DNA from 3 places in the Stenotrophomonas sp. Ker107b genome. Region 2 is predicted to be linked to each of the others. Evidence: predicted binding sites of a transcription regulator. Region 2 holds the regulator's gene; each other region holds the start of a gene.
The links. The regulator FliA, encoded in region 2, starts transcription of late flagellar genes. The targets are predictions, from matches to a motif close to TAAAGTTTNNCNNNCNNNGGCCGATAA.
Positions count from the first base shown of each region.

Region 1: ACWV8V_RS11760 (GGDEF domain-containing protein) is a predicted target of FliA. The motif match lies at 7,260-7,286, and genes of this name have one in related genera.
Region 3: ACWV8V_RS06970 (methyl-accepting chemotaxis protein) is a predicted target of FliA. The motif match lies at 3,070-3,096, and genes of this name have one in related genera.

Region 1 covers NZ_JBSPHX010000002.1:396,864-407,235, forward strand. Annotated here, with positions in the region: gene ACWV8V_RS11735 (DUF3375 domain-containing protein) at 1-368, shown strand, start outside; gene ACWV8V_RS11740 (DUF4194 domain-containing protein) at 355-1,056, shown strand; gene ACWV8V_RS11745 (ATP-binding protein) at 1,103-4,624, shown strand; gene ACWV8V_RS11750 (sulfite exporter TauE/SafE family protein) at 4,662-5,438, opposite strand; gene ACWV8V_RS11755 (YchJ family metal-binding protein) at 5,501-5,896, shown strand; gene ACWV8V_RS11760 (GGDEF domain-containing protein) at 5,875-7,182, opposite strand; gene egtB (ergothioneine biosynthesis protein EgtB) at 7,354-8,640, shown strand; gene egtD (L-histidine N(alpha)-methyltransferase) at 8,637-9,611, shown strand; gene ACWV8V_RS11775 (lytic murein transglycosylase) at 9,667-10,372, shown strand, end outside.
Region 2 covers NZ_JBSPHX010000001.1:1,051,725-1,062,096, forward strand. Annotated here, with positions in the region: gene ACWV8V_RS04945 (chemotaxis protein CheW) at 1-1,069, opposite strand, end outside; gene ACWV8V_RS04950 (ParA family protein) at 1,066-1,848, opposite strand; gene motD (flagellar motor protein MotD) at 1,854-2,861, opposite strand; gene ACWV8V_RS04960 (flagellar motor protein) at 2,863-3,603, opposite strand; gene ACWV8V_RS04965 (chemotaxis protein CheA) at 3,683-5,521, opposite strand; gene ACWV8V_RS04970 (protein phosphatase CheZ) at 5,527-6,141, opposite strand; gene cheY (chemotaxis response regulator CheY) at 6,141-6,533, opposite strand; gene ACWV8V_RS04980 (RNA polymerase sigma factor FliA) at 6,550-7,296, opposite strand; gene ACWV8V_RS04985 (MinD/ParA family ATP-binding protein) at 7,293-8,180, opposite strand; gene ACWV8V_RS04990 (AAA family ATPase) at 8,167-9,816, opposite strand; gene flhA (flagellar biosynthesis protein FlhA) at 9,966-10,372, opposite strand, start outside.
Region 3 covers NZ_JBSPHX010000001.1:1,529,399-1,539,770, forward strand. Annotated here, with positions in the region: gene ACWV8V_RS06965 (FAD-dependent oxidoreductase) at 1-460, shown strand, start outside; gene ACWV8V_RS06970 (methyl-accepting chemotaxis protein) at 518-3,010, opposite strand; gene ACWV8V_RS06975 (hypothetical protein) at 3,179-4,282, shown strand; gene ACWV8V_RS06980 (hypothetical protein) at 4,441-6,132, shown strand; gene ACWV8V_RS06985 (NmrA/HSCARG family protein) at 6,277-7,146, opposite strand; gene ACWV8V_RS06990 (NADP-dependent oxidoreductase) at 7,177-8,112, opposite strand; gene ACWV8V_RS06995 (LysR family transcriptional regulator) at 8,216-9,091, shown strand; gene ACWV8V_RS07000 (hypothetical protein) at 9,291-9,971, opposite strand; gene ACWV8V_RS07005 (hypothetical protein) at 10,128-10,372, opposite strand, start outside.

The DNA.
Region 1 (10,372 bases), on a different contig from region 2:
AGCTGCACGATCCGCGTCAGGCGCAGGTGGATGGCAGCGTGCAGCGCAACGACACCGCCGCGATCTCGCTGGAGAGTGTCGGCGACCTGGTGGCCGCCTCTGAAATCGACTTCCGCAACCTGCGCCGCGATCTGCACGACCTGCTCGGCGAGCAGCCGCGGCTGTCGATCGCGCAGGTGCTTGAACACCGCGAGGCCCCACAGGGGCTGGGCACCATCATCGGTTACCTCTCTCTCGGCACCCGCCACGGCGAGGTCGCCACCGATCAACAGGAGATCGCGCAATGGCGCGGCGGCGATGGCCAATGGCGTCGCGCCCGCATTCCGCTGATCTGGTTCACCCAGGAGAAACGCCATGAGCTGGCATGAACAATCCACCGACACCCCGATCGACGGCGGTGCCGACGTGCATGACGACGAACCAGTCGTGGTGACGCCCGTCCTGCGGCGCAACAACGACGTGTTCTACATGGGCGATACCGGCCGGCTGCCGCTCGATGGCCGCCGCGCGCTGTGCCAGCTGCTGATCGGCCCGAGCATCGACCAGCTGCGCCACGCCAAGCTGTGGCCGGCGCTGATCCGCAGCGAAGCGGCGATCCGCTCGGCGCTCTCGGACCTGTTCCTGGAACTGGTGCTGGACCGCGAGAGTGGCGTTGCCTTCACCCGCCAGGCCGATACCGAAGATATCGATGCACCGGTGCTGCTGCGTACCTCGCCGCTGACCTTCATCGACTCGGTGCTGCTGCTGCACCTGCGCCAGCAGTTGGCCGAAGCCGATGCGCGCGGCGTGCGCGCGGTGGTCGAGGATGCCGAACTGGCCGAAGCACTGGCCGTGTACGAGCGCCACCTGTCCACCGACCGCGCCGGCTTCAACCGCCGCGTCGCCAGTGCCGTGCAGAAGATGAAGGACAACCACATCCTCACCCGCCTCGGCGGTGATGATGCGCGTCATGAAGTCTCGCCGGCACTGAAACTGATGTTCTCCGCCGAAGATGTCGCCGCCCTGGCCCAGGTGTACCGCCGCCTGCGCGAAGCGCCGGCCGACCTCGACGCCTGAGCGCGCGCCCGCGCGCCGCTGCCCTGCCTGGATTGCTAGCCCTGCCATGACCGTCCACATTCCCGCACCCGCTCTGTTCCCCGGCGACCAGCCCGACCCGCGCGCGCAGCAGTTCCGCATGCGCCGCCTGCAGGTCCACAACTGGGGCACCTTCTCCGGCCTGACCGAAGTGCCGATCGCCGAGCGCGGCTTCCTGTTCGTCGGCCGCTCCGGCTCGGGCAAGTCGACCCTGCTCGATGCGATGTCCGCGCTGCTGGTGCCGCCGGCCCTGGTCGACTTCAACGCCGCCGCGCGCGAAGCCGAACGCAGCGGCCGCGACCGCAACCTGGTCTCCTACGTGCGTGGCGCCTGGGCCGACCAGCAGGACAGCGGCACCGGCGAGATCGCCACCCAGTACCTGCGTAAAGGCGCTACCTGGACCGCGCTGGTGCTGGAATACCGCAGCAATGACGGCCGCATCGTCAGCCTGGTGCGCCTGTTCTGGATCGCCGGCAACGGCGCGGCCGCGGCCGACGTGCGCAAGCACTACATGGTGGCCGAGCGCAGTTTCGACATCGCACGTGACCTTGGCGGCTTCGACCTGGACCTGCGCAAGCTCAAGCAGCGCCTGGGCGATGTGCACCACTTCGACAGCTTCGCCAGCTATGCCGAACGGTTCCGCCACGTGCTCGGGATCGAGAACGAGATGGCGCTGCGCCTGCTGCACAAGACGCAGTCGGCGAAGAACCTCGGCGATCTGAACGTGTTCTTGCGCGACTTCATGCTCGATGCGCCGCGTACCTTCGATGCCGCCGAGCGGCTGGTCGATGATTTCGCCGAACTCGATGGCGCCCATCAGGCTGTTGTCACCGCGCGCCGCCAGGTCGAAACCCTGCTGCCCGCACGCGGCCACTACGCCGATCTGCAGGCGCTGCGCCGCCAGCGCGAAGACCTGGATGAGATGAAGCTGGGCATCGACGGCGTGCGCGAGCAGCGTCGCCTGGCCCTGCTTGAGGCGCGCCTGCTGGAACTGGATACCCGCGACCGCGGTCTGTCCGGGGAAGAAGGCCAGCGCCGCAGCGCGCTGGACAACCATGAAAGCCACCTCGCCGAGCTGGAAGCGCAGCGGCGCCAACAGGGCGGTGAGCGCATCGAAGAACTGGAGCGCGAACAGGGCCGTGTCGCCCAGGAACGCGACCGCCGGCTGGCCAAGCGCAGCCAGGCCAACCATGCCAGCCGCGAACTGGGGGAAACCCTGGCCGAGACCGCGCACGGGTTTGCCGAGCAGCTCGCCCGCGCCCAGGCCCGCCTGGACGATGGCCAGCGCGCGGCGGCCGAGCTGGATGAAGCCATCGCCGAGCGCATGGGCGGCAAACGCGACGACGAACGCCGCTTCGCCGAGGTGCGTTCGGAACTGGAGGCGCTCAAGCGCACCCCGTCCAGCATTCCCGCGCCCATGCAGCAGCTGCGCGCGCGCCTGAGCAGCGACACCGGCATTCCCGAGGCGGCGCTGCCGTTCGTGGGCGAACTGCTGCAGGTCCGCGACGAAGACGCCGCATGGCAGGGCGCCATCGAGCGCGTGCTGCACGGCTTCGCGCAGTCGCTGCTGGTCGATGAGCGCCACCACGCCCAGGTCTCGGAGTGGATCAACCAGACCCACCTCGGTACCCGCCTGGTCTACTACCGCGTACGCCGCAACGACGATGCGCTGCATGGCCGCGAGCCGGGCGCACGTTCGCTGCTGCACAAGCTGGTGCTGCGCGAGCACGGCTATGCCGGCTGGCTGCGCCGCGAGCTGGGCAAGCGCTTCGACTACGAATGCGTGGATGCACGCCACCTGCGCGATACCGACCGCGGCATCACCAAGGAAGGCCAGGTCAAGCACCCGGGCGAGCGCTTCGAAAAGGACGATCGCCACAACATCAGCGATCGCCGCCGTTGGCTGCTGGGCTTCAACAACCGCGACAAGCTGGACCTGTACGAGCGCGAAGCGATCGAACTGGCCCAGCGCATCGCCGCCTGCGACAGCGACGTGGCCGGCCTGCGCGCGCAGCGCGAACAGGACGGCAAGGCCCGACTGGCCTGCCATCAACTGTGCACGCTGGGCTGGGACGAGATCGATGTGGCCGCACCGCTGCAGCGCCTGGACGACATCGCCCAGGCCCTGCACGACCTGCGCGAAGGCAATGCCGACCTGCGCAAGCTGGGCGAACAGATCGAGAAGACCCGCGCCGACGTGGCCCAGGCCAAGCGCACCTATGAAGACGTGCGCGTGGAGCGCGGCCAGCTCGGTCGTGAACACGAACGCCTCGAGCGTCTGCACGAGCAGTGCGCGCCGCTGGCCAAGCGCGTGGTCACCCCCCTCCAGCAGCAGGGGCTGGACGAACGCCTGAAGGCGCTCGGCGTGCTCAGCCTGGAGAACCTGGAAGCCCACTTCCGGCAGATCAGCAACACCCTCAATGAACAGCTCGGCGGTTCCCAGGCCGAACACAACCGGCTGGAGAACCTGCTGCTCGGCTGCTTCCGCCGCTACTGCCAGGCCTGGCCGGAAGACAGCGGCGACTTCACCGTCAGCCTGTCCAGCGCCGAAGATTTCCTGGCCCGCCTGCAACGGCTGGAGAACGATGGCCTGCCGCAGCACGAGGCACGCTTCTTCGATCTGCTGCAGAGCCAGAGCAAGAACAACCTGCTGGCCCTGCAGCGGCACACGGCCGAGGCGCGCAAGTCGATCGCCCAGCGCCTGGACGAGGTCAATGCCTCGCTGGAGCAGGTGCCGTTCAACCGCGGCACCCTGCTGACCATCGAACTCACCGACCGCCGCCTGCCCGAAGTGCTGGATTTCCACCAGCGCCTGCGCGACGTGCTGTCCCAACAGCAGACCGACCAGCGCGAGCTGGCCGAAGCGCAGTTCGCGGTGCTGCGTGAGCTGGTCGCCAAGCTCGGCTCGCAGGAAGGCGAGGACAAGCGCTGGCGCGAGCTGGTGCTGGACGTGCGCCTGCACGTGGAATTCGTCGGCGTCGAACTCGATGCCGCCACCCGCCAGCAGGTCGAGATCTACCGCAGCGGTGCGGGCAAGTCCGGCGGCCAGCGCCAGAAGCTGGCCACCACGTGCCTGGCCGCCGCGCTGCGCTACCAGCTCGGTGGCGCCGACGGCCAGCTGCCCAGTTACGCGGCGGTGGTGCTCGACGAAGCCTTCGACAAGGCCGACAACGAGTTCACTGCGCTGGCGATGAACATCTTCGACAACTTCGGGTTCCAGATGGTCGTGGCCACCCCGCTGAAGTCGGTGATGACGCTGGAACCGTTCATCGGCGGTGCCTGCTTCGTGGAGATCAGCGGCCGCCACGATTCCGGCGTGCTGCTGATCGAGTACGACGACGAAGGCAAGCGCCTGAAGCTGCCCGAGCGTGCCCGCGCCGGCGAGACGACGGCGGCACCGGCACCGGCCGTGATCGCCGCGCCGGACGTGGTCGATGCCCCCGAGGCGATGGCTGCGCCCCAGGTACCGGCGAAGAAAGCGGCAAAGAAGACGGCCACCAAGGCCGTACCCAAGGCAGCCGCAAAGACGCCGGCCAAGCCCAAGCGCTGAGCAACCAACGGGTCAGCCCCAGGGCTGGCCCGTCCTGCTAACCGGCGAAGGTATCCCATCCCATCCGGGCGATCAGCACCACCACCAGGCCGACGAACAGCTTGCGGATGAAGGGCGTGCCGCCGCGCAGCGCCATCCGCGTACCGACCACAGAGCCGATGATGTTGGCCGCGGCCATCGGCAGCGCGAACAGCCACAGGATGTTGCCGGTCGGCACGAAGAACGAGATCGCCGCCACGTTGGTCGCCAGGTTCACCACCTTGGAGGCGGCCGACGCACGCAGGAAGTCCAGCCCGAAGAAACGCACGAACAGGAAGATCAGGAAGCTGCCGGTGCCGGGCCCGAAGAAGCCGTCGTAGAACCCGATCACCGCACCGATGGCCAATGCGGTCACCAGCTCCTTGCGGCCGATCTCGCGCGGGCGGTGCAGGGCACCGAAGTCCTTCTTCCACAGCGTGTAGCCGAGCATCGCCACCAGCAGCACCAGCACCAGCGGGCGTACCGCGTCCTTGGGCAGCAGGCTGACCGCCGTGGCCCCGGCAAACGAGAACACGAAGGCCGTGCCCGCCGCGAACAGCACCGGCCGCCACGGGAAGCGCACATTGCGCGCGTAGCGGAACGCAGCGGCGGCCGTGCCGAACATCGAGCTGAATTTGTTGGTGCCGAACAGCATCGCCGGCGTGTGCTGCGGCAGGACGGTGAACAACCCGGGCAACTGCACCAGCCCGCCGCCGCCGACGGCGGCATCGACCAGGCCGGCGATGAAGGCGATCGCCACCAACCAGAACAGCTCAGGGGGAACCATCTCAAGCACGGCGGGGCATCGCAACGCAGGGCGCGCAAGCATACGCCCGGTCATCGCGCGACAATACCCCCATGACCACCGTCTCCTCCGATCCCTGTCCCTGCGGCCGCCCGCTGGCCTACGCCGCCTGCTGCGGCCTTTACCATGCCGGCACCCCCGCGCCGGATGCCGAAGCGCTGATGCGCTCGCGCTACAGCGCCTACGTGCGGCACCTGGCCGACTACCTGCTGGCCAGCTGGCACCCGTCCACGCGCCCGGCCGAGCTCTTGCTGGCCGAAGCACCCGGCCAGCGCACCCAGTGGCTCGGGCTGACGATCCACGCCCACACCCGCTCAGATCCCGACCACGCCCAGGTGCGCTTCACCGCGCGCTACAAGGTCGGCGGCGGCAGTGCGGTGAAAATGCTGGAACACAGCCGCTTCGTCCGCGAAGACGGCCGCTGGTTCTATCTCGACGCGTTGCCCTGAGCCAGTGCGGTCGCGCGCACCGGCACGGTGCCCTGCTGGCCAAGTGCACGCACACAGTTGCGGCCGGCGTCCTTGGCCGCATACAGCGCCTGGTCTGCGGCCTTGATCACCGCCTGTGGACTGTCCGCCACCCGGCTGTCGGCCACGCCGATGCTCACCGTCACCTGCACCACCGCGCCGTTGCCACCACGCCCACGTTGCAGCTGCCCCACCGCATCGTCGCGGCTGCGTGCGGCGCGGTCGCGCAGATGCATCCGCACCCCCTCGATCGTCGCGCGGACCTCTTCCACGGCCGCCACGCAGGCCGGGGCTGGGCGATCCAGGAACACCAGCGCGAATTCCTCACCGCCATAGCGGAACGCGCGGCCCCCCCCGCCTACCTCGGCCAGTCGCGCGGCCACCAGCTTGAGCACGTCATCGCCGGCATCGTGGCCGTGGGTATCGTTGAAACGCTTGAAATGATCCACGTCCACCATCGCGATGGTGTAGGTGGCGCCCACGCGCTGCAGATACTCATTGAACGCGCGACGCCCGGGCAGGCCGGTGAGCTCATCGCGGAAGGCCATGTGGAATGCCTCCTGCAACATCGCCGAGACGATCAGCAGCAGCGCCATGCAGCTCACCGCCGGCAGCAGCGCCGGCGAGACGAACACCCGCGGCAGCAGCCACCACAGGCAGAGCAGGGCGATCAGCAGGGCGGTGTGCAGCGGGCGGGGGCGTCGCCAGGCCTGGACAGCCAAGGCCACCGTCGTAATGAGAAACAGCAGCGCCGGGAGTTGGGCCAGCGCATTCCAGTCGCTGGGCAGCCAGGCCAGGTGGCGATCGGACAGCAGCGCCTGCATGCCGTCGGGAACCTGCGTGGCCAACAGCAGGAAGATGCCCAGGGCCGTCCCGCTGACCACGCCGCGCAGCAACAGGTCCTGGCGCAGCCGTCCGCGTTCGGGCCACAGCCCATGCAGCAGGAACAGCAGTGGCAGCCACCACGACACCGCATGGAAGATCAGCGGGGTCTGTGCCGAAACAACGCCATCGCGCAGGAACGTGCCGACCACACCATGCAGCAGGGCGAACGCCAGGGCGATGGCCAGCATCAGGCACAGCGCCCGGACGCGGTTGTAGATCAGCGCCAGGCCGACACCCAGGCAGGCCAGCACCATCGGCAGCAGGCGATGCACCGAACTGCCGGCTTCCGCCGCGGGGGTGGCGGCCCACAATCCCAGCGCCACCAGTACTGCAGGCAGCACGAACAGATAGTGACTGGGCTGGCGTAGCAGATGCGTCCGCAAGAGGGGTTCCACGTGGTGGCCGGCGCGCCGTGGCTGCAGCGTGCAAACCGGACTACACAGGCGATGGGTCTTCCCCGGTAGCGGCCTGCGCGTATTCAACTTGAGCAATGTCACCGAATCGATGCGGTGCCATGACGTGGCACTCACCCCGGCTGGTCGATCCTCACCGCAATGAATACCGCCGTCGCTGCCGCACTACCGCACACTGCCGCCCCGCCATCGCCGCTGGCCGTCCGCTACGCCACCGTGCGTGCACGCACGCTCGCGCTGGCCGCACCGCTCAGTGCCGAAGATGCCATGGTCCAGAGCATGCCCGACGCCAGCCCGGCGAAATGGCACCTGGCCCATACCACGTGGTTCTTCGAGCGCTTCGTGCTGGCGACCCGCCCCGGCTACGCCCCGATCGATGCGGACTGGCACTACCTGTTCAACAGCTACTACCAGAGCATTGGCCCGGCCCATGCACGCCCACAGCGCGGCCTGCTCTCGCGCCCGACGCTGGACGAGGTGCTGCACTTCCGCGCGGAGATCGATCAGCGTGTGCTCGCCGCACTGCAGGCCGGCAATCTGAGCGAGCAGGCCCAGCATCAGCTGCTGCTCGGCCTGCACCATGAGCAGCAGCACCAGGAACTGCTGTTGACCGACATCAAGCACGCGTTCTGGTCCAATCCACTGCAACCGGCGTACCGCACCGATCTCCCGGCAAGCCCGGCGCGTGCGCTGCCGCTGCAGTGGCGCAGCAGCCCGGAACGGATCGTGGAGATCGGTGCACCGGTGTGGCCCACCCAGTCGACGTTTGCGTATGACAACGAATCGCCGGTGCACCGCGCGCTGGTCCCGGCGCATGCGCTGGCCAACCGCCCGGTCAACAACGAGGAATACCGTCAGTTCGTGCAGGCCGGCGGCTATCGCGAGCCGCGCTGGTGGATGAGCGAAGGCTGGACGCTGTGCCAGGAACAGCAGTGGCAGCACCCGCTGTACTGGGATGACGCGCTGGAGCGCGAGTTCACTCTGGGCGGCTGGCGCGCGCTCGATCCGCATGCGCCGGTCTGCCACCTGAGCTATTTCGAAGCCGACGCCTACGCGCGTTGGTGCGACGCCCGCCTGCCCACGGAGTTCGAATGGGAAGCGGCGACGGCGGGCCGCGCCCTGCGTGGCCGCTTTGCCGATGCCGATCAGCTGCACCCGGGCGGCGCAGAGGAAGAGGGGGACATCGTCCAGTTGTTCGGCGATGTGTGGGAATGGACCAGCAGCGCCTACGGGCCGTATCCGGGCTTCCGCACCTTCCCCGGCAACCTGGGTGAGTACAACGGCAAGTTCATGTGTGGTCAGTGGGTGCTGCGGGGCGGCAGCTGCGCCACGCCGGCCGATCATCTGCGCGCCAGCTACCGCAACTTCTTCGCGCCGTCGGCCCGGTGGCAGTTCGCCGGCCTGCGCCTGGCCCGGGACGTCGCATGAGCTCGGTCCGTGATGCGATGGATGCACTGACCGATCTACAGCCGGATCGTGACCGGATCACCGCCGACATCCTGCGCGGGCTCTCGTCCACGCCGCGCCAGCTGCCCTCCAAGTACTTCTACGATGCCCACGGCTCGGCGCTGTTCGAGCAGATCACCCGGCAGCCGGAGTACTACCCGACCCGGACCGAACTGCAGCTGCTGCAGGACTGTGCGCATGACATCGCCAAGGTGGTCGGCCCGCGTCTGCACGTGGTGGAACTGGGCAGCGGCAGCGGCCGCAAGACCGAGCTGCTGCTGCATGCGCTGCGTGAGCCGGTCGCGTACACCCCGATCGAAATCTCGCGCGCCGCTCTGCTGGACAGCATCACCCGGCTGGCACCGTCGCTGCCGGATATCGAAATGCTGCCGGTCTGCGCCGACTTCACCCACCCGGTCCAGTTGCCGTCGCCGCAGCGCGAGCCCGCCCGCCACCTGGTGTTCTTCCCCGGCTCGACGCTCGGCAACTTCGCCCATGATGACGCCATCGCACTATTGAAGGCTATGCGCCAGACCATGGGTCCGGATGGCATGGCCCTGATCGGCATCGACCTGCACAAGGACGCGGCGTTGATCGAAGCGGCGTACAACGATGCCGCCGGGGTCACTGCCGAGTTCACCCTCAATCTGCTGCGTCGGCTCAACCGCGACATCGGCAGCGATTTCGATCTGGACGGCTTCCGCCATCGTGCCCGCTACAGCGTGCCGCGGCTGCGCATCGAAACCGAGCTGGTCAGCCAACGCGCGCAACGCGTGCACGTGGATGGCCAGGCCTTCGAGTTCGCCGAAGGTGAAGCGATGACGGTCGAGTACAGCCATAAATACACCGATGCGGTGTTCGCCCGCATGGCCGCCGATGCCGGCCTGCAGGTGACCGCCCACTGGAACGCGACCGATCCGGCCTTCGGCCTGCGCCTGCTGCAACCGGTCTGACCTGCGCGGCATTGCCGCTATGATGCAGGTCCACTGGCTGCAAGGATTCCCGCCAATGCGATGGTCGCCCCTGTTGTTGGCCGGGCTGTGTCTCGGCGTACCGTCGATCACGGTCGCCGCGCCGGATGCCTTCTCCACGTGCCTGGTCACCCTCAAGGCCCAGGCCGGCAAGCAGGGCATCACGGCCGAGCGCTTCGACACGCTCACCGCCGGGCTGACCCCCGATCCCAGCGTCTTGCCGCTGCTGGACGCGCAGCCGGAGTTCACCACGCCGTTGTGGGATTACCTGGCCGCATTGGTGGATACCCAGCGCGTGGCGGATGGGCGTGCCCGCCTGGCCGAGCACCGGGATCTGTTGGCCCGGGTATCGACCGAGTACGGCGTCGATCCGGCCACGATCGTCGCGGTCTGGGGCGTGGAGAGCGATTACGGCCGCGTGTTCGGCAAGCGCCCGCTGCTGCAGTCGCTGGCCACGTTGTCCTGCCAGGGCCGCCGACAGCCGTTCTTCCGCGGCGAACTGCTGGCCCTGCTCAAGCTGATCGATGCCGGTGACCTGCGTGCCGAGGGCCTGACCGGCTCGTGGGCCGGCGCCTTCGGCCATACCCAGTTCATGCCCTCCACCTATGCACGTATCGCGGTGGATGGCGACGGTGATGGTCGCCGCGATCTGGTCGCCTCGATTCCCGATGCGCTGGCCTCCACCGCCAACTACCTCAAGAAGGCGGGCTGGCGGACCGGGCAGCCATGGGGCATCGAAGTGA
Region 2 (10,372 bases):
ACAGGTCGTTGGAAATCTGGCAGATGCGCGCGGTATCGGGCGGCTCGATCTGGGAGTCGGTGAGGTTGGCGACGTCTTCCACGGCCGAGACCCGCAGGCCCATGGTTTCACCGTTCTCTTCGAGCACCACGATGCGGGTGTTGGCATCGTTGATGATCGCGCTGCTGCCCAGGTGGATGCCCAGGTCCATCACCGGGACGACCTGGCCACGCAGATTCATGATGCCGAGCATCTCCGGGGCTGTCCCGCGCAAGGGCAGCAGCGGCACCGGCAGCACCACTTCCTGGACCTTCAGCAGTTCCAGTGCATAGGCCTGGGCGCCACAGCGCAGGCGCAGCCAGCGCGAGGTGCGCTCGCTGGCACGCCGGTTCTCGCGTGGGCTGGAGGCTGGATCGCGGGCCTGCCGTTGCAGCTCCTCCCAGCTGCCAGGGCGGCTCTGGGCCAACGTAGGTGTCTTGGCGCGGATGCTGGGGGCGAGTGGCATGGCGGGCATGGCGGGCGTGGCGCGGGCGGTCGGAGCCGGTGGGGAGGCAGGGGCGGGCGCTGGCGCGGGTGCGGGAGCCGGCGGCGGCACGGGCGCGGACGGCACCACGTCCTCACCGGCGGTCATCAGGCCGCTCAACGACGGGTCGTTGCGGACTTCGTCCAGCAGGTCCTCGAAGCCCGGGGCGGGCATTGCGGCGGGTGCGACCACCGGGGCGGTCTCGTACACGACTTCCGCTGGCAGGTCGTCCCAACTGGGGCGTTGCTCATCCGCTGCCAGCGTCATCGCGCCGCTCAGTGAGGGGTCATTGCGTACCTCGTCGAGCAGGTCGTCGAAGCCCGGTGCCGGGGTGGCGGTGTCGGGCAGGGTCATCGCGCCACTGAGCGACGGGTCGTTGCGGACCTCGTCGAGCAGACCGTCGAGGACGGCAGCGGGCATCGCGTCGGTGACAACGGCGTCGGCGTCGGCGCCCGGCGTCGTGCCTGCATCGCGTGTCGCCACCGGGGCTGGTGCATCTGCCGGTGCCGGAACGGCGTCGCCGAGCAGTTGCTCCAGGTAATCATCCAATACGCCGGCAGTGTTCATGCCGCGCGCTCCATCTGCTGCGCGTCGTCGGCCAGGATCCATTCCAGCGCACGCCGATAGGCGGCCAGGCCGCGACCCGGGTAATCCTCGGACTGCGGCGGCACGGTCAGGCTGGCGGCATTGCAGATGCGGGTGTCGACCGGGATCGCATCTTCCCAGACACGCTGGCCGTGCTTGTCCTGCATCAGCTTGACGGTCTCGTTGCCGGCGCGGGTGCGGCGGTCGAACAGGGTCGGCAGGATCGACATCGGCAGCGGACGGCGGCGCGAGCGCTCGACCATCTCACCGGTGCGGACCATGCCGTCCAGCCCGTGCAGCGCCAGCGGCTCGGCCTGGGTCGGGATGATCAGGCGGTCGGCCGCGGCCAGCGCGTTGATCATCAGCAGGCCCAGGGTGGGGGCGCAGTCGAGCAGGATGTAGTCGTGCTGGCCCTGGTGGCGGGCGAGCGCGTTCTGCAGCGCCAGGCCGAGGCCGGGCTGGTTCGCACTGCGCCGCTCCAGCGTGGCCAGTGCCGCCTGCGCGCAGACGTAGTCCAGGCCGGGAATGCTGCTGTGATAGGCCAGGGTGATCAGCTCGGCCGGCGGCGCGCCGAACAGCTCCAGTACGCCCTGCGGTGGTGGATCCAGCGGCACGCCGAAGGCCCGGGTGAGCGACGAATGCGGATCCAGATCGATCAACAGCACGCGGTGGCCCTGCGTGGCCAGACCACGGCCGAGCGCGAGCGTCGTGGTGGTCTTGCCCACGCCGCCTTTCTGATTGGCAACAGCCCAGATACGCATGCGGTTCACTCCTTCATTGCAGACGGAACGGCGGCGCCAACACGGCTGCCGGCCGGCACCGGTGGCAACTGCACCGGTGCGATGGGGGTAACAGGGGGGGTACGGGTGGCGCTGGGTGCTGCGGCGGTGTCGACCGCCTCGGCATCGGCACTGAGCCGGTCGGTGATCGGATCGACGCTGGGGGCGGTGTCGGCGAGGATGATCACCATCACCCGCCGATTGCGGTTGCGGCCTTCGGCGCTGGCATTGCTTTCGCGCGGGCGGAACTGGCCGTACCCGACCATCGCCAGCCGCGCCGGCTGCAGGCCCTGGTCGGCGAACAGATGCACCACGCTGGCCGCACGCGCGGCGGAGAGTTCCCAGTTGGAGGGGAACAGCGAGGTGGCGATCGGAATGTTGTCGGTGTGGCCTTCCACGCGTACGCCGTTGGGCGCATCGCGCAGCACCTGGGCGAGGGTGGAGAGGGTGTCGCGTGCGTGCACGTCCAGCGTCGCCGAGGCGGTCGGGAACAGGATGTCGCTGTTGATCTCCACCTCGATCCACAGCTCGGTACGGCGCACGGTGATCATGCCGCGCTCGATCAGCGGGGCCAGGGTGGCAGTGAGCTTGTCGGCGATGCCGTTGAGCTGGCGCTCGGCGCGCTGCAGCTGTTCCTGGTTGCGCATGGAGACGGGCATGCGCATCTGTGAGGCCATCGCCGGCAGCAGGGTGGGGTCGTTGCTCGGCGCCGGCGCGGACGGGCCGACCTTGGTGCCGGCCTTGATCACCGAGGGGCTGTCCCAGCCGCCGCCCTGGACCTGCTGGTTGCCGACCTGCACCGGGTTGATGGTGCGCGGCGCGCCACCGAAGGCGGTGGTCAACGCATCGGCCATGATCCGGTACTTGCCCTCGTTGAGCGAGGAGATGGCGTACATCACCACGAAGAAGGCGAGCAGCAGCGTCATGAGGTCGGCGTAGGGAATCGCCCAGGCCTCATGGTTGGCATGTTCTTCGTGGTGCTTGCGGCGGGCCATGTCAGTGCAGGAACCCGGACAGGTTGGTTTCGATGTTGCGCGGGTTTTCACCCTGGGCGATGGAGATCAGCCCTTCGATGATCATCTCGCGGTCGCGGCTGTTGTGGTGGATCACACTCTTGAGCTTGGCCGACACCGGCAGGAACAGCAGGTTGGCCGAGGCGATGCCGTAGATGGTGGCGGTGAACGCCGCCGCGATGCCGTGGCCGAGCTTGCTCGGGTCGGCGAGGTTCTTCATCACCGCGATCAGGCCGAGCACGGCGCCGATGATGCCCAGCGTCGGCGCATAGATGCCCATGCCCTCGAACACCTTGGAGGCGGCCAGATCCTGGCTCTCCTGGCTGCTCAGCTCGATTTCCATCATGTGCCGGATGGTCTCCGGCTCCACGCCGTCCACCAGCAGCTGCAGGCCCTTGCGCAGGAACGGATCGTCCTGGGCATCGACCTGGGCTTCCAGGCCGAGCAGGCCCTGGCGGCGGGCGATGTTGCTCCACTCCACGATCTGCTGGATCAGGTGGCGGCGGTCGCTGCTCGGCGGCAAAATCACCCACTTGACGATCTTGAAGGCGTGCTTGAACACGGCCGGCGAGGTGTGCAGCAGGATCGAGGCGATGGTGCCGACGATGACGATCACGAAGGCGGCCGGCGACCACAGCGACGCCAGACCGGCCCCCTTGAGGATGCTGCCGCCGACCAGTGAGGCCAGCGCGAGGAAAAGTCCAATGAGGCTGAGTCTGTCCATGGGTCCGTTATCGGCTTGTGTGAATGGGACTTGAGACGCCGAAGGAATCCAGTGATGCGGCGGTCACACTTTCACGCGGTCAATCGTGGTTGGTGCGCAGCCCGTCCACGTCCAGGATCAGCGCCATGCGGCCATCACCGATGAGGGTGGCGCCGGCATAGCCACGCAGTCCGCGCAGGGCCTTGGGCAGCGGCTTGATCACCACTTCCTCGCGGCCGCGGACCTGGTCGACCACCAGGCCGAAGCGGGCTTCACCGGCCTGCAGCACCACGATGGTCAGCAGCGAGGACGGCATCGGCTCCACATCCAGCCAGTGACGCAGATCCACCAGGGCCAGCGTGTGCGATTTCCGGTCCAGCACGGCACGGCCGTCGAACCAGCCCAGGGAGGTGTTGGGGGCATGCAGCACCTCCATCACGCGGGCCAGGGGCAGGGCGTAGACGTCCTCGCCGGCCTGCACCAGCAGGGTCGGCAGGATCGCCAGGGTGAGCGGCACGCGGATCATGAAGCGGCTGCCACGGCCCAGCTCGGACTGGATCTGGATCTGACCACTCAGCTCGCGGATGCGCGACTGGACCACGTCCATGCCCACGCCGCGGCCGGAGATGTCGGTCACCTGCTGCTTGGTCGAGAAACCCGGCAGGAACACCAGGTGCAGGCATTCCTCGCTGCTCAGGCGGGCGGCGGCTTCCGGATCGATCAGCCCCTTCTCGCGCGCCTTCTGGCGCAGGCGTTCCGGGTCGATACCCGCGCCGTCGTCCTGCACTTCGATGCTGACGTAGTCGCCTTCCTGCTGCGCGGACAGGCGCACGTGGCCGCTGCGGGGCTTGCCCTGTGCTTCACGCAGCTCCGGCATTTCCACGCCGTGGTCGATCGCGTTGCGGACCAGATGGACCAGCGGATCGGCCAGCGCTTCGACCAGGTTGCGGTCCAGCTCGGTTTCCGCGCCGATCAGTTCCAGCTCCACTTCCTTCTTCAGCGAGCGTGCGACATCGCGCGCCACCTTGGGGAAGCGCGAGAACACCTTGCCGACCGGCTGCATGCGGGTGCGCATGACGGCGGACTGCAGGCGGGCGGTGGCGATGTCCAGGGTGGAGACGGCCCGGTCGAGCTCTTCATCGTGCAGGCGCGCACGCAGCGTCTTGAGCCGGTTGCGCGAGAGCACCAGCTCGCCGATCAGGTTGACGATCGCATCCAGGCGCTTGGTGTCCACGCGCACGGTGTGCTCAGCCTCGGCGACCGGCTTGTTGGGCGCGGGCTTGTTGGCGGCAGGCGCGGCGGGCGCAGCCACCGCGCGAGGCGCCGGGGCGGGTGCGGCCGTCACGGACTTGGCACCGGGTGCCGCGCCGCCGTGCAGCTGGTCGAGCAGCGATTCGAACTCGTCTTCGCTGATCATGCCGTCGTCTTTCCTGGCGGCGACGGCGGTCGGTGCGGCACCGCCATGCAACTGGTCGAGCAGCGCTTCGAATTCATCGTCGGTGATCAGCTCACCGCTGCTGGGGCCGGCCGCGGCGCTGGGGGCAGCCGCCGGGGTGGCCGGGCCGTTCACGTCGAACTGTGCGATCAGCTCCGGCGGGGCATAGCCCGGCTCGGTGCCGGCCGAGACCGAATCCAGCATCGACTGCAGGTAGTCCAGCGACTGCTGGGCCGCGTCGAAGTGATGGGCCTGCAGCGTGGCCTGGCCCGAGCGTGCCATGCCCAGGGTTTCCTCGGCGGCGTGGCACAGCTCCACCATCGCCTGGATGCCGAGGAAGCCCGCGCCGCCCTTGAGCGTGTGGAACCCGCGGAACACGGCGTTGAGCTGGTCACTGTCCTGGGGCGCCTGCTCCAGCGACACCAGCTGTTCGCCGAGGCGATCCAGGATCTCCTGGGCCTCGAGGATGAAGTCGGCAGCGATATCGTCTGGAACAGCACTCATGATCGTTAAAGTCCCAAATCGGAGAGCAGGTCGTCAGCGTCGACCTGTGAAACCTGGTGGCGGTCCAGACCGGTTACGGCCGGGCCGGCCAGGCCGTTGTCACGCTTGTGCGCGGTGTCGTCCTGCGGCGGCAGCCCGAGTGCACCGAAGCCCTCATGCACGCGACGCACGATGCCCACCACGCGGCGGATGATCTGCCCGGTGAGATCCTGGTAGCTCTGGGTGAGCGCGATCTCGGTCAGGTTGTGGCGGATGCGGTCCAGCTGCTGGTCCTGGTCGGCCGTCAAGCCATTGGCGCGCAGCTGCTCGGTGAGCGTGCGGCATTCTTCGGCCAGGTCCAGGGTGCGGTGGGTGGCCTGTTCGGTCATCGCCACCACGTGATCCAGGCGCGCGCAGGCATCGTCCAGTTCGCCGGCTTCGCTGGGCAGGCTGGGCAGCTCGCCCAGTGCCTGGCCCAGCTCGCGGGCGAGCCGGTTCAACCCGGCCATCATCGGCTGGGTGCGCAGCGCGGCGAGTGCGTCGATTTCCTGACGCCACGCGGCTTCGTCACCCGATTCCAGCGCGGCCAGTGCATCCTGCAGGCGCTGCACCAGCGCTGATTTGTCGCTCAGGGTTTCCATCAGGCGCTCGCCGCCAGACGCTCGAAGATCTTGCCGAGCTTTTCTTCCAGGGTCTGGGCGGTGAACGGCTTGATGATGTAGCCGTTGACGCCGTTCTGGGCCGCTTCGATGATCTGCTCGCGCTTGGCTTCAGCAGTCACCATCAACACCGGCAGCGTCTTGAGCTTGGCGTCGGCGCGGATGGCCTTGAGCAGGTCGATGCCCGTCATCACCGGCATGTTCCAGTCGGTGACCACGAAATCGAACGGCTGGCTCTGCAACAGCATCAGCGCGGCATGCCCGTCCTCGGCTTCGGCCGTGTTGGTGAAGCCCAGATCGCCCAGCAGGTTCTTGACGATACGACGCATGGTCGAAAAATCGTCGACGATCAGGATACGCATGTTCTTGTCCAAAGCTCTTTCCTCGGTCTTAATGGTTCTCGAGGCCGGCGTCGGCCGCCTCGAAGATTTTCAGTCGGCCACGCAGGCGCAGCACGGCCTGGCCATGGATCTGGCACACGCGCGATTCGCTGACGCCCAACACGGCGCCGATCTCTTTCAGGTTCAGTTCCTGCTCGTAATACAGCGACAGGACCAGCTGTTCGCGCTCGGGCAGCAGCCCGATCGCGTTGCCCAGCTCGCGCCCGAACTCGCCACGCTCCAACACCTGCTGCGGGGTCGGGCCGCCCTGGGCGACGGTGTCCAGCTCGCCCTGGTCTTCGATCCGTGATTCCAGGCTCAGCACCTGGCCGCGCGAGGCATCTTCCATCAGGCGCAGGTAGTCCGGCAGCGGCATGTCCATCGCGGCCGCCACTTCGGTGGCGCTGGCGGCGCGTCCGGTGCTCTGTTCGAGCCGGCGGATGGTGGCGGCGGCGTCGCGGGCCCGGCGATGGACCGAGCGCGGTACCCAGTCACCACGGCGGATCTCATCGATCATCGAGCCGCGGATGCGGATCGAGGCATAGGTCTCGAACGAGGCGCCCTGGTCGGCGTCATAGCTGCGCGACGCTTCGATCAGGCCCATCATGCCGGCCTGGATCAGGTCGTCGACCTCCACGCTGGCGGGCAGACGTGCCGCCAGATGGTGGGCGATGCGGCGGACCAGGTCCGAGTGCTGGGCAATGCACTCGTTCGCGGCGACCCGCTGGACCTCTTTGTATTGTGCGGCGCCTTTCATGCGGTCACCCCGCGTTGCTTGAGGATGCGTTCCAGGAAGAACTCGACGCCACCACGCGGCTCGGTCGGGGCCTGCCAGCGTGCGGTACGGCGTGCGATCTCGGTCAAGGCCAGCGCCGACGGGCTGGACGGGTAGGCCTTCACCACCGGCTGCTGGCGCTGGACCGACAGGCGCAGCCAGTCGTCCTGCGGCACACAGCCGAGGTAGTTGAGCGACACATCGGCCAGGAACTTCTCGCAGACGCGGGTCAGCTTTTCGTACAGCACCCGGCCTTCATTCGGGTCGCGCACCATGTTGGCGACCACCTGGATCCGGTCCACGCCGCGTTCGCGCGAGAGGACTTTGATCAGGGCGTAGGCATCGGTGATCGAGGCCGGCTCGTCGCAGACCACCACCACGGTGTCCTGGGCGGCCTGGCAGAAGGTCAGCACGCCGTCGGTGATGCCCGCGGCCGTGTCCACCACCATGATGTCCAGTTCGCGCTCCAGCTCGGAGAACACGTTGACCAGGCCGATGTGCTCGGCCTGCTGCAGCTCGGCCATGTTGCGGCGGCCCGAGGCCGCCGGCACCACCAGCACGCCGCCGGGGCCTTCGATGATGACCTCCTCCAGCGTGCAGCGCCCGGCGACCAGGTCGGCCAGGGTCACGGTCGGCTTCAGGCCCAGGATCACATCGACGTTGGCCAGGGCCAGGTCGGCATCCAGCAGCAGGGTACGTTTGCCCATGCTGGCAAGCGCCACGGCCAGATTGGCCGAAACGTTCGTTTTGCCCACGCCGCCCTTGCCGCCGGTGACGGCGATGGTGCGGACCGGGCCCAGCGGCTGGCTTCGGGTAGCCGACAACGGGAAGGTCTGGGTCAGCTTGGCGTACTCACGCGACGGCATGGTTCAACTCCGGGTTGCAGGGCATATCGGCCGCGCGGCGCAAATCTTCAAGGCGAAGTACAAGATTGGCCGCGCTGGCACGGTGCAGGTCTTCAGGAACGTCCTGGCCATCGGTGATCCAGGTGATCGGCAGGCGGTGGTCGACGGCCACCGACAGGGCGGTACCGAAGCGGCCGGTCTCATCCAGCTTGCTCAGCACCACGCCCTGCGGGTTGGCGGCGCTGAAGCGGCGGACCACCTCGTCCATGTCGCCGAAACTGGTGTTGGCCGGCAGCACCAGCAGGGTGCGGATCTGCTCGGCGGCCCGCAGCCACTGCAGCTGGGCGGCCAGGGCACGGTCGCGCGGGCCCAGGCCGGCGGTGTCGATCAGGACCAGCTTGTAGTCCTTCAGGCGCTCCAGCAGCTGGTTGAGGTCGCTGCCGCTGCTGGCTTCGTGAACTGCGATGCCAAGCTGGCGGCCGAAGCCGTACAACTGCTCGCGGGCGCCGATGCGGCCGGTATCGGTGGTGACCAGGGCGACATCGCGGGCGGCGTGGGCTTCGGCGAACCGCGAGGCCAGCTTGGCGATGGTGGTGGTCTTGCCGGCGCCGGTCGGGCCGACCAGGGCGATCACACCGCCGGCTTCCAGCGGATCGACCGGGGCGATCGGCAACTTCCTGGAGAGCAGGCCGAGCATCAGGCCACGGCCGCGGTGGGCGTCGGTGTCCAGCGGGATCTGCATGGCCACGTCGCGGCTGATCCCGGCATCGAAGCCGTATTCGTCCATCAGGTCCAAGGCAGCCGCACGGACCGGCGAGCCGCGCAGGCGTTCGTCGGTGAAGCGGTGCATCTCGCGCTCGATGACGTGGCGCATGCCGGCCACTTCGTGACGCAGCTGGCGGATTTCTTCGTCGTCGCGCGGGATCAGGCTCAGCTCCGGCGCGCTGGCCACGACCGGTGCCGGTTCGTTGGCGGCGGCCGCGGTGGTCACCGGCAGCGGCAGCGCCGGCGGTACCGCAGCGGCGACGATGGCGGCCGGGGCGAGCACCGCGGCGGCCGACAGTGCGGGTTCGTCGGCGTCGTCCAGCGGCGGATCGATCACGAAGCGGGCGCGGTTGATCGGGGCCGGGGCCGCGACAGCCTCCACCGGTGCGGCGGGCGAGGCTGCGGCAGCCTGCTCGACATTGAACGGCGCGAAGATCTGCTCCGGCAGCGACGGTTCGTTGACGGCGGGGCCGACGCTGGCGCGGGCCAGGGTAGCGGCAAAGCCATCGCTGCCGCGCTGGGGCACGCTTTCGTTGGCGGTATCGAGGGTGCGACCGGTCGCGCCGACAGCGGCGCGGGCCAGGGCGGCAACGGCCGAGGTGGTGGCGGCCACCGGCTCGGGCGTGGCCACCGGGGTCTTGCGACGGGTCACGGCGGCGATCACGGCATCGGCGGCGCTGCGCGGGCGCGGGGCCGGCGGCGGAGCGACATCCTTGCGGGCCGCTTCCAGGGCGCGCTGCACTGCGCCCTCGTCGTAGTTCGCCGCCGCCACGATCTCGACACCTTCGGCGATCCGGCGGTTGGACAGGATCACTGCGTCAGGACCGTGTTCCTTGCGCACCAGGTTCATGGCCGAGCGCATATCGGAGGCGACGAAGCGTTTGATTTTCATGCTGTGGTACCGGGACTGGGGCGGCGGAGTGGTGGAAGGGAAACGCTGGTTGTCGGTGGTCTGCACGGTCAGGGATTCCCTTTATTTCCTGCTGCGGTGAATTCGAGTGGGGTGTCTGTTTTCTGTCGCGGTGCCGTCGGGCGCCTGGCTCAACTGATCGTGCCGACCAGCTTCAACCGTTTGTCCTCGGGCACCTCGCTGTAGGCGAGTACGGACAGCGAGGGGACGCTGTGGCGTACCAGCCGTGCCAGCGCGGCACGTACCGGGCCAGGCACCAGCACGACCGCCGGCTCGTTCTTCGCTTCCTGCTTGCCGACACATTCGGCCAGGCTTTGATGCAGTCGCTCAGCGAGTCCGGGTTCCAGCGCGGCGCCGTTGCCCTGAGTGGACTCCTGCAAGACGCGTTCCAGTTGCGGGTTGAGGGTGAACACCGGCAGCTCCGCCGACATTCCGGCGATCTCCTGCACGATGAAACGGCCCAGCGCGTTGCGCACGGCAGCGGTCAGCACCGCCGGGTCCTGGCTGGTCGGGGCGCTTTCCACCAGCGACTCGACGA
Region 3 (10,372 bases), 480 kb from region 2:
TGCGACGAAACTGCTCGACCACGCCCGCCGCGGCGACAATCGACGCGGCCGGGAGGTCCAGCAGCTTGATCTCGGGTACGCGGACTCATCGCTCTCGCTGGCGGGCGAGCCCCGTACCGGACGCATCAACCCTGGCAGCCGCGCTCCCGACGCCCCATTGCAGGGCGCGGGTGGGCAGCCATTGCGCTTGTTTGAGGTGCTGCGCGGTACGCATTGGACGTTGCTTGGTTACGAAGCCACACGCGCCGATGCACCGGCGCGGAAGGGCTTGCACGTCCACGTGATCGGCCAGTGCGGCGATCTGTGGGATACGCAGGGACACTTCGCCGGTGCTTATGGCCTGCAGCCGGGCGAGTGGGTACTGGTGCGGCCGGATGGTTACGTCGCCGCCGTGGTCCACGCGCAGCAGATCGAGACGCTGAGCGCGCATTTCGACGGGTTGATGCCACCGCGCCGATAAGACAACCGCACGCGGCGGGCCGGATACGCTGAGCATCCGGCCCTTATCCAGCACCGGTCAGCGGCGCGCGTCACCCAGCTTGAAGATCGCCACCGCCCCTTGAAGCGCTTGGGACTGGCTCTCCATCGATCGCGCTGCAGCGTTGGCTTCTTCCACCAGCGCTGCATTCTGCTGGGTGGCCTCGTCCATCTGGATCACGGTCTGGCTGACCTGCTCGATGCCGGCGCTCTGTTCCTGCGACGCTGCGGAGATCTCGGCCATGATCTGGGTGACCTGCTGCACGGAGGCGACGATCTCCTCCATGGTGGTGCCCGCACGGCGCACCATCACCGCACCGCCCTCCACCTGGCCCACAGAGTCTTCGATCAGGCTCTTGATCTCGCGCGCGGCATCCGCCGAACGCTGTGCCAGGGTACGCACCTCGCTGGCCACCACGGCAAAGCCTCGGCCCTGCTCACCGGCGCGGGCCGCTTCCACGGCGGCATTGAGCGCCAGGATGTTGGTCTGGAACGCAATACCGTCGATGACCGAAATGATGTCAGCGATGCGTCGCGACGACGTCTCGATCCCCGCCATCGTGGTGACCACCTGGGCGACCACCTCGCCGCCCTGCCCGGCAACCCGCGCCGTGCGCTGCACCAGCTCGTCGGCCTTGCGCGCATGGTCGGCGTTCTGGCGTACCGTGGAGGTCAGCTCCTCCATCGACGCGGCGGTCTCCTCCAGGCTCGCCGCCTGTTGCTCGGTACGGCGTGACAGATCGTCATTGCCGGCCACGATCTCGCTGGCGGCCAGATTGATCGCGCCGCTGCTGTGCTGGATGCGGCCGACAATGGCGGTCAGCTGATCCACGGTCGCATCGGCGTCATCCCGCATCTGCGCGAAGACACCCTTGAAGTCGCCGACCATGCGGATGCTGAGGTCGCCGGCGGCAATGGCGCGCAGCAGACGCGACAGCTCGGCCAGGTTGGTGTCGGTGGTCTGCATCAGGGCATTCAGGCCGTCCACCATGCCGCGGAAGTCGTGCGAGAACGCCTGTGCGTCGCCGCGCTTGCTGAAATCGCCGGCGGCAGCCGCCTGGGCCAGCGCCAGAATCTGGGTGTTGATGGCCTGCAGATTCCGCTTGGTCACCACCATCGCGTCGCTGATGGCGGCTTTTTCGCCAGGCAGCGCCGGCATGTCCACGGTCATGTCTCCCACCGCATAACGCGACATCACCTCCACCAGCTGGCGCTGCACCTGGACATGCGCGGCCACCAGTGCGTTGGTCCCGGCCACCATGCGTCCGTAGTCACCCGGGAACGTGGATGCCTCCATCCGGTACCCCATCTCACCCTGGTCATGGCGCGTGGCCATCTCACCCTGGGCATCGATCACGCTGCGCAGCTGGTTCTGCAGATGCCCCATCGACTGCAGCAGCTGGCCCATCTCGTCCATGCGGCGCGGCTCAATCCGGCTGTCCAGGCGCCCGGAGGCGACCGCACTGGAGACGCGCACCGCCTCGGCCAGCGGCGCAAGCACCTGGCGGCGGATCAACAGGAACAGCGCTGCACACAACAATGCCGCCGAGAGCAGGCCCACCACGACGATCACCATCAGCAGCGACCGCGCCGGCGCCATCACGTGGCTCGTGGGGACCGTGATGCCCAGCGCGAAGACCTCCGGCGCATCGCCCAGACGCAACGGCACCACCACACGCAGTGAGTCGACACCACGCACACTGACCTGATCGGCGATCACCTCGCCCTTGCGGGTGACGTCCAGGACCTTGCGGGTATCGGCGTCGTCACGGATCTTGCCGACCTCCGACGCATCGGCGCTGGCCATGACCGCGCCTGCCGGCGACAGCAGGCTGGCCTCGCCCACCCCCAACGGATGCAGCTGGGCGATGCGCTTCTGCAGCGCGTCCAACGCCAGGGTCACGTTGACCGTGCCCAGGAAGCGCTCGCCGTCCATGATCGGCGTGCTCAACGTGGTCATCAGCGTGTCCACGCCGGCCAGCGGGTAGACGTAGGGCTCGATGACATTGGGCCGATGGGTGTTGCGGCTCTTCAGGTACCAGTCGCCGACACCCGGGACGTCGTAGTCACGCAACGTCTCGCGCACCAGCGTTCCGTTCTGCCACGACCAATAGGCCATGAACCGTCCGCTGAAATCATGGCCCTCGGTGTCGGCGAACGCACTGTCCTTGCCATCGAAGGCGTCCGGCTCCCAGGTACTGCTGATGCCCAGCCAGTCCTTGTGCGCACGCAGCTGCTCGCGCAGCACGACCGCGGCGGTTTCACGGCTGAAGCGCGGATCAGTGTGCTGCGTGCGTAGCGCATTGGCCAGCGACGCGGCGGTATCGAAGCCCAACTCAAGCTCGCTGGAGATGTTGCGCGCTTCATGCCGCGCCACCTCGCGCAGCATGTCCTGCGCTGACGTCGACAGCGCATCACTGCTCCGCCAGTAGATGACCACCGCGGTAAAGGTGAAGCAGGCCAATGCAAGCAGACCGGTACCGAACATCAGACGTGCGGCGACACTGTCACGGCGAATCAACGACAAACCCATGGATGGCACTCGAAAGAAAATGGCCACGGTCCGGAATGGACGCAGTGCACCGTCATGCGATAACGGCGTGAAGGCGACGTTCTTTAAGAACCATTCGACATGCACGTGACCAGAGAACGCAGGCTATAGTGCGCGCCGATGTTTCTGCGATCTACGTCGTCCACTGCCATGAAAAACCGTTCCACGCTGTCGCTGACCTTCGCGTTGATCGCGACCCTTTCCTCTGCGGCGCACGCTGCTGAATCCACCTCGACAACAGAACCGCACGTGGACATCGGCGGCGCGGTGCGCTTCAACTATGGCTGGCTGGACTACGGCCCCACCAGCCGCCTGCAACTGGAGCTGCTGCGTGCCGATATCGACGCCGGTGCCGGCCCGCTGTTCCTGTCCGCGCAGTACCGCTGGTATGACGGGTTCGATGCCGTGCACCATGCCTATGTCGGTTGGAACGCGAGCGAGGACACCGTCGTGCAGGCCGGGATCCAGCAGGTTCCGTTCGGACTGCTGCCCTTTGCCGCGCAGAGTTTCTGGTTCGGCTCCGGCTATTACCTGGGCATCGAGGATGACTACGATCCCGGCATGGTGATCCGTCACCGCGATGGCGCAGACCAGTGGCACCTCGGCTGGTTCGCCGGCGACGAATACGGCACCGGCGCACGCAGTGATCGCTACTCCTTCGACGTGGCCCAGACAGACACACTGCCCTACCGCGAGCGCGAGAGGCTGCACCTGCGTTACGAACACAGCCAGGCCTGGGCCGGCGGCGACCTGCTGCTGGGCGGCTCTGCTTTCAGTGGACGGGTTGAGAACGTGCGGACCGGGCAGCGTTACGGCCATCATGCGGCGGCCGTGCACGCGCAATGGACGCGCGACAGCTGGACCACACAGCTGCAGTGGGCGCGCTACCGTTACAGCATCCCGAGCGATCGCATCGCCATGTCGGCGTTCCTTGCGCCGTTCGAGATCGCGGCAGAGGCCGATGTCCCCACCGCCAATGTGGCCTATTCCTTCGGCAAGACGCGCTGGCTGGACAACGTCACCTGCTACAACAACCTGAGCATGACCTTGCCCGTGCAGGATGCCCCGCAGCTGCGGAACTCCTGGCAGAACGTCACCGGCTGCAGTGTGCAGAAGGGCGCGATGCTGACCTACGCCGACTGGATCGCGGGCAAGAACATGTGGTTTGCCGGCGGCAATGGGGTCGGGATCGATGACGGCGCAGCCACAGGCTGGCACTCCCGGTTCAACCTCAACATCGGGTTTTACTTCTAGGCCAGGCAGGCGGGCACAGGCTGCGTGTGCGTCGCCTTACAACTCAAACGCCCGCCTTCGGCCAGAGGCGGACCCGCCTGACGCGGCTGCACGGACTGCATCGGTGGAAGCAGTTGCTAACATTGTCAGCCACTCCTCCGTGGAAGGACGTCGCCCGCATGCTTTTCCTCCCGGCGTTTCATCGGGTTGTAGCGCTGACGCTCGTGGCATTGCCACTCTGTCCGGTGTCCACCCTGTCAGCGGCAGAGCCTGCTTCTGAGACCAGCGCCTTCACCCATCCCATCAACACCGCCAAAGACGCCCCTTTGATAGGCCTTGGCAGCAGTGGCCTGCTGCGTTATGCCTTGTATGCCGAACGCGGTAGCGATCACGCGCGCAACATCGTTCCGGACTTCTCCCGCGCAGGCTATCAAGGCGGCGGCATCAGTCTGCCCACCCGCTCCAGCATTCCCGTCATCGAAGTCCTTGGGCCAAACGCCGAGGGTGACGACTATCCCCGTATCCAGGAAGCTATCGATGCGGTCGCCATACGTGCCAAGGACAGCCGGGGCCTGCGCGGCGCAGTCCTGTTGCGACGCGGCCACTACAGGTTGAGCCAGATGCTGACCATCCGGGCAAGCGGCGTGGTGCTGCGCGGTGAGGGTCGAGGTGCAGACGGCACGGTGATCCGCTCCGACGTCAGCGAGCGTCAGGGCAGGATCCTTGACGTCGGGACCAGCGAATCCGCGGTGCCCCGCGCAGCGTTGGATGCACGCCGCACCGCAATCAACATGGACTACGTGCCGGTAGGGGCAACGCGGATCAGGGTAACGTCCGCAGCCGGCTATCGCGTGGGCGATACGGTGTCGATCGCGAGGCAGCCCGATGCCCGCTGGGTCGGCCCCGAGGGCATCGATACCGCGCGATATCGGTGGACGCCCAGCGACTACGCCGTTTACAGCGAACGCGTGGTCACCGCCGTAGACCATGACACGATCACCCTTGATGCCCCGATCATGGATGCCATTCAGACGCGCTTTGGTGGCGGCAGCGTCTATCGCACGGATTCCACCCGTATCTCCCAGGTCGGCATCGAAGACCTCCGGCTTGAGGGTAACCCCGAGACCGGCACGGTCAACGGCACCCCCGATTCCGGCCCCTTTACCGCACTCCGACTGGGTGCGATTCAAGATTCATGGGTTCGCGATGTCACCGTGCGTTATGTGTCGCATGGATTCGTGACCCGTAACGGCGCGCAGTTCAATACCCTGCAGGACATTGCCTATCTCGACCCGAGGTATGGCGAAACCCAAGGCGCCCGCCGCTATGTATTTCTGTACGAGGGCAACTCGGCCTTCAATCTGATCCAGCGCTGCTACAACCAGGGCGGCAGGCATACCTTCGTCATCGGCGCACGGGTGCCTGGCCCCAACGTGTTTCTGGACTGCCTCGCCGTCGGCGACAGCAATGACAGTGGTCCACACCATCGCTGGTCCACCGGCACACTGTACGACAACACCAAGGGGTACATGCTGCGGGCACAGAACCGCCGGTATAGCGGAACGGGGCATGGGTGGGCGGGTGCGCAGCAGATGTTCTGGAACACCGAGCACGATATCTACGTCGTCCAGACGCCTCCCTTTGCGATGAACTGGAGCGTGGGACAGGTTGGCGCTATTGCACCTGGGAAATTCCCGCCTGAGGAGCAGAGGGGGATCGTGCAATCGATGGGTCAGGTGGTCACACCTCGCAGCCTATATCTGCAGCAATTGCATGATCGTCTAGGCGAGCAGGCGGTGATCAACGTCACCACTGAAGCGCAACGGATCGAGCGCATCTGGGACACTCTGTCAGCGGGTGCCGGGGAATAGCGCGCGCCCCAAAGAAACCTCCCTGACGTGAAGGTCCGCTATCGGCCAGCGCTTGAATCGTGCAAAGGATGGGGACGCACACCGATACTTCGCCTGGTCGGCAGGTGGGCACGAATGCGCAGCCTGCCCAACCAGGTGGCGCGGTCAGGCCTTCGTTGTCGCCTCACGAACGAAGTTCTCATAGGTACGCAGCGGATGGCCGAGGATGGACTCCAGCCGCGCAATCGCGCCTTCGGCCGCCTGCATCCCGAACGTCTGGATACCCGCCATCATCAGGCGCATGTCATAGGCCAGCCACGAAGGACCGAACGCAGCCATCTGCCCTTCGAACGCTGCCACGTCATCGCCCGCATAGACCACGTCCCGACCCAACGCGGCGCTCCATGCCTGCGCTACCGAGGTGCCCGTCAGTGTCTGGGGGCCGACCAGATCCAAGGTGACGGTGGCCAGCGCAGACGGCGCGCGGTCGCGTCGCAGCAGCTCTGCCACGGCAATCTCGGCGATGTCCCGCGCATCGATCATGGAGACACCGGCGCCACCAATCGGCATCGGGTAAACGCCGTAATCCTCGATCGCCTTCTGGACCATGAACTCGTTCTGCATGAAATAGGCCGGACGCAGAATGGTGGCGGGAATGCCGAGGCTCTCGATCATGCGTTCAACCGTGTACTTGCCAGTGAAGTGCGGCACATTGGTGAACTTGTCGGCATGGATGACCGACAGGTAGACGATGCGCTCGATGCCGGCCTCCCGGGCAAGGTTCAGAGCGATCAGCGCCTGGGTCACCTCGTCCGGGGTAACCGCGTTCAACAGAAACAGCGTGCGTACTGACGAAAAGGCTGCGCGCATCGACGGCACGTCGGTCAGGTCGCCGACCACCTCGGTCACACCGTCGGGGAATGACACCTTGCCGCGCGTGCGAACGAAAGCGGTCACGTCGGCGCCTGCGCTGGCGAGGCCGTGAGTGATGAGAGAGCCGATGGTGCCTGTGGCGCCGGTGACGAGAATGCTCATGTGAATCTCCTTCAAGGGATGGAAAGGGACTTAGCGCGAAAGATCCGCGACGACTTTGCCGGCGCGCGAGGTGGTGCGGTTCCGCTCGATGGCCGCAGGAATGTCGGTCAGAGCGATCACTTCGCCCACCTTCGACGTCAGCGCCCCACTGGCGACATCCAAGGCAAGCTTCTCCAGAAGAGCGACGTCCGGCCTGTTCATGAACCAGAGGCCGCGGCGGCCGGGCGGCGTGCGCGCCAGGATGTCCGCCGAGGTGGTGCCGACGATGACGCCATCCTGCGCAAGCACCTGCCATGAGCGGTCCAGGACCGTACCGCCGACATAGTCGAGCACCAGGTCGATGTCGCGCGCGATGTCCTCGAAGCGCTGTGCCTGGTAGTCGATGACATGGTCCGCACCGAGGCTGCGGACGTAGTCGAGGTGCTCGGTGGCGGCGGTGGCGAAGACTTCCGTACCGGCCTGCTTGGCGTACTGCACGGCATACCCGCCCAGCCCGCCTGCTGCACCGTGGATGAGGATCCGCTGGCCAGGGCGAAGGGCGCCCGCGTGATGGAGGCTTTTCCACGCCGCAACGGCGGCAACGGGCATCGCAGCGGCATGCAGGTCGTCCAGGCGGTCAGGGGTCGGGGCCAGCGACCGTTCGTCGACGACGATGAACTCGGCATATGCGCCCAGCCCGCCCACCGCGCCCATGACCCGGTCACCGAGCTTGAAGCGCCCCGCGTCCGGGCCGACAGCGTCGACAACACCCGCCAGCTCGGCGCCCAGAACGGCGGGCAGCTGGAGCGGAAAAACCTCACGCAGATACCCTTCGCGGACCTTCCAGTCGATACCGTTTATGCCGGCGGCGCGAACCCGCACCCGCACTTGGCCCCGTCCCGGAACCGGCATTGGCAACGCTCCCACCTGCGCGGCTTCAGCGCCGCCGTAGCCTTGGATCAGTACAGCCCGATGCGTCATGGTCATGGAGGATCACCCCGAAATGGATTCGATGGCGGGACGATAGACCGTTGCGAAGCCAGAACGAAGACGACAATATGTAGACCCGCCGTTCCGAAAGTGAAACACCATGAGCCTGAATGACCTGGATGACTTCCTTCTGGTCGCGGCAAGCGGAGGGCTCGGCAAAGCCAGCAGGGCGAGCGGCAAGTCCAAAGCGACCTTGTCCCGGCGGATTTCAGACCTGGAAGAACAACTGGGCGTAAGGCTGGTCGAACGCAGTTCGCGAGGGTTGATGCTCACTGCCGCGGGCCAAGTGCTCGCCAGCCGCATTGAAGCGCCCTTGGGCGAGGTCGCTGAGGCGATGACCGCCACGCGTGAGGGCGTGACCGTTCCGCGCGGTCGCCTGCGCATCGCAGCGCCCGTGCTGTTCTCTCAATTGGCAATGGGAGGAATAGGCGCTGATTTTTCTGCGGCGTACCCGGAGGTGTCTATCGAGGTCGTGGCCGAGGACCGCTTGGTCGACTTGGTTGAAGAGCAGTTCGACGTGGTCATCCGAGTCAATCCGAGTCCAGACAGCAACCTGGTAGGACGCTGTTTCGCCAAGGATCGCCTCGTTGTTGTCGCTGCCCCCAGCATGACCGTGCCAGAACCGGGTGCGGTGAGACAGGTGCCAGGAATCGTCGCTTCAACGTTCCAACCTGGCTATTGGGACCTGGACGAAGGGCGGCTGGTTCTGGAGCCGCTCCCACGGCTCAGATTCTCCTCGTTCCTGATGATCCGCGACGCTGCACTTGCAGGTGCAGGGGCCGCCCTGATGCCTCAGTCCATTGCCTGGAGTCATCTTGCCCGAGGCGATCTCGTGCAGTGGGGCATCATTTCCGGTGCAGAGCCGGCGCTCTGGGTACTGCACACCTCCAGGCGCTTGGCAGCACCAAAGGTGCGTGCCTTTGTAGAGTTCATGTGCGCCAGATATCCGAGTATGTCGCTGGTGCTGAAGGGATGAGGTGTCAGCCTGCGAACGATGCGCTGGAGATCAGGCCCGATTCCTGACGCGTAAGATACGGATCCATCAGGTACACGTGCTCGACGGAGCGTGCATGGCGAACGAGCGATCTCGCTGCCGAGCTGACGATCACGGTCGGCGCCTCACGCGCGGACCGTGACAGCCCCTGGGTTGACGACGCTGTGCAACGAGCCCCGCCTCACTTGCTGGCCGACCGCTCCCGACGTCCATCCTCGCCCTGCGTAGCCTCACGGCTTTTCGCGAACTCCGGGAACGTCTGCGCGATCGTTTCTTTATCCGGCAGGATGTAGAACACCCCACCACGCTCGAACGTGGACCGGACGATCTGCTCGTAGAACGCAGGCGAGACGTTGATGCAGCCGTGCGTGACGCGGTTGTCGTCCGGCGAAGGGGACGCGAGGCGCTCTGCGCGCTTTTCCGCCGGGACGCCGGTCGCGGTCGGGTGAATGGAGACGGCGGACTCGTAGTCGACCCACAGCACGCGCCCCGCATCGATCGATGGGCCATAACCGCCCACAAAGCGACCGGCGGGCGTCGTGCGGTCCCGCCCGGGAATCTCGCGAAGCGCAAGGCCGGCGACGCCGGGGGCCGTATGGTCGCCGGCGGCCGAACCGAACAGCCCGGGGGCCGCGCCACGGAGCCGACCGTCGCCGTCGAAGATGAGAACCTGTGCCGCGGCCTTGTCCATGATCGCGAAGGGATAGCCTTGGGCATCCTTGCTTGCGACCACCCAGCCGGCCAGTTCAATCACGGTGGCGGAAACGTCCTGGCCTTCCGGGAGCTCATCCACAGCGGTGACCGGGGGTGCAACGGTATCGTCTGCACGGGCCACACCCATGCTGGCCAACGCCAGCGCCATGGCCAGCGCGCCACATACGGCGCGGGATGCAGGATAGGAATGCGTACGGATGGGAATAGTCCTCGAAATCAGGTCTGCATTACAGAAGCAAGCCGGTGGACGACAACGTCCACCGGTCGCCTATTCAGACGTTTCTTACAGCGTGTTCAAACGCAATCAACCGCGCGGCGTGCGCTTGGGTGCCCTTTCGAGCTGCTGGACGCGGCCTTCGATCTGATCCAGACGCTGGTTGGCCTGCTGCGCGGACTGGTTGGCAGACTCGGCGCTCTGTGCAGCACCCTGCACCTTTACGTCGAGCTGATCGAGCCGGGAGTTGATCGTTGCAAACTCGTCTTTGTAGGTCGCGCAGGCGCTGAGGCCAACGGTGGCGACAAGCGCCACGCCGAGCGTACGTGCCATTT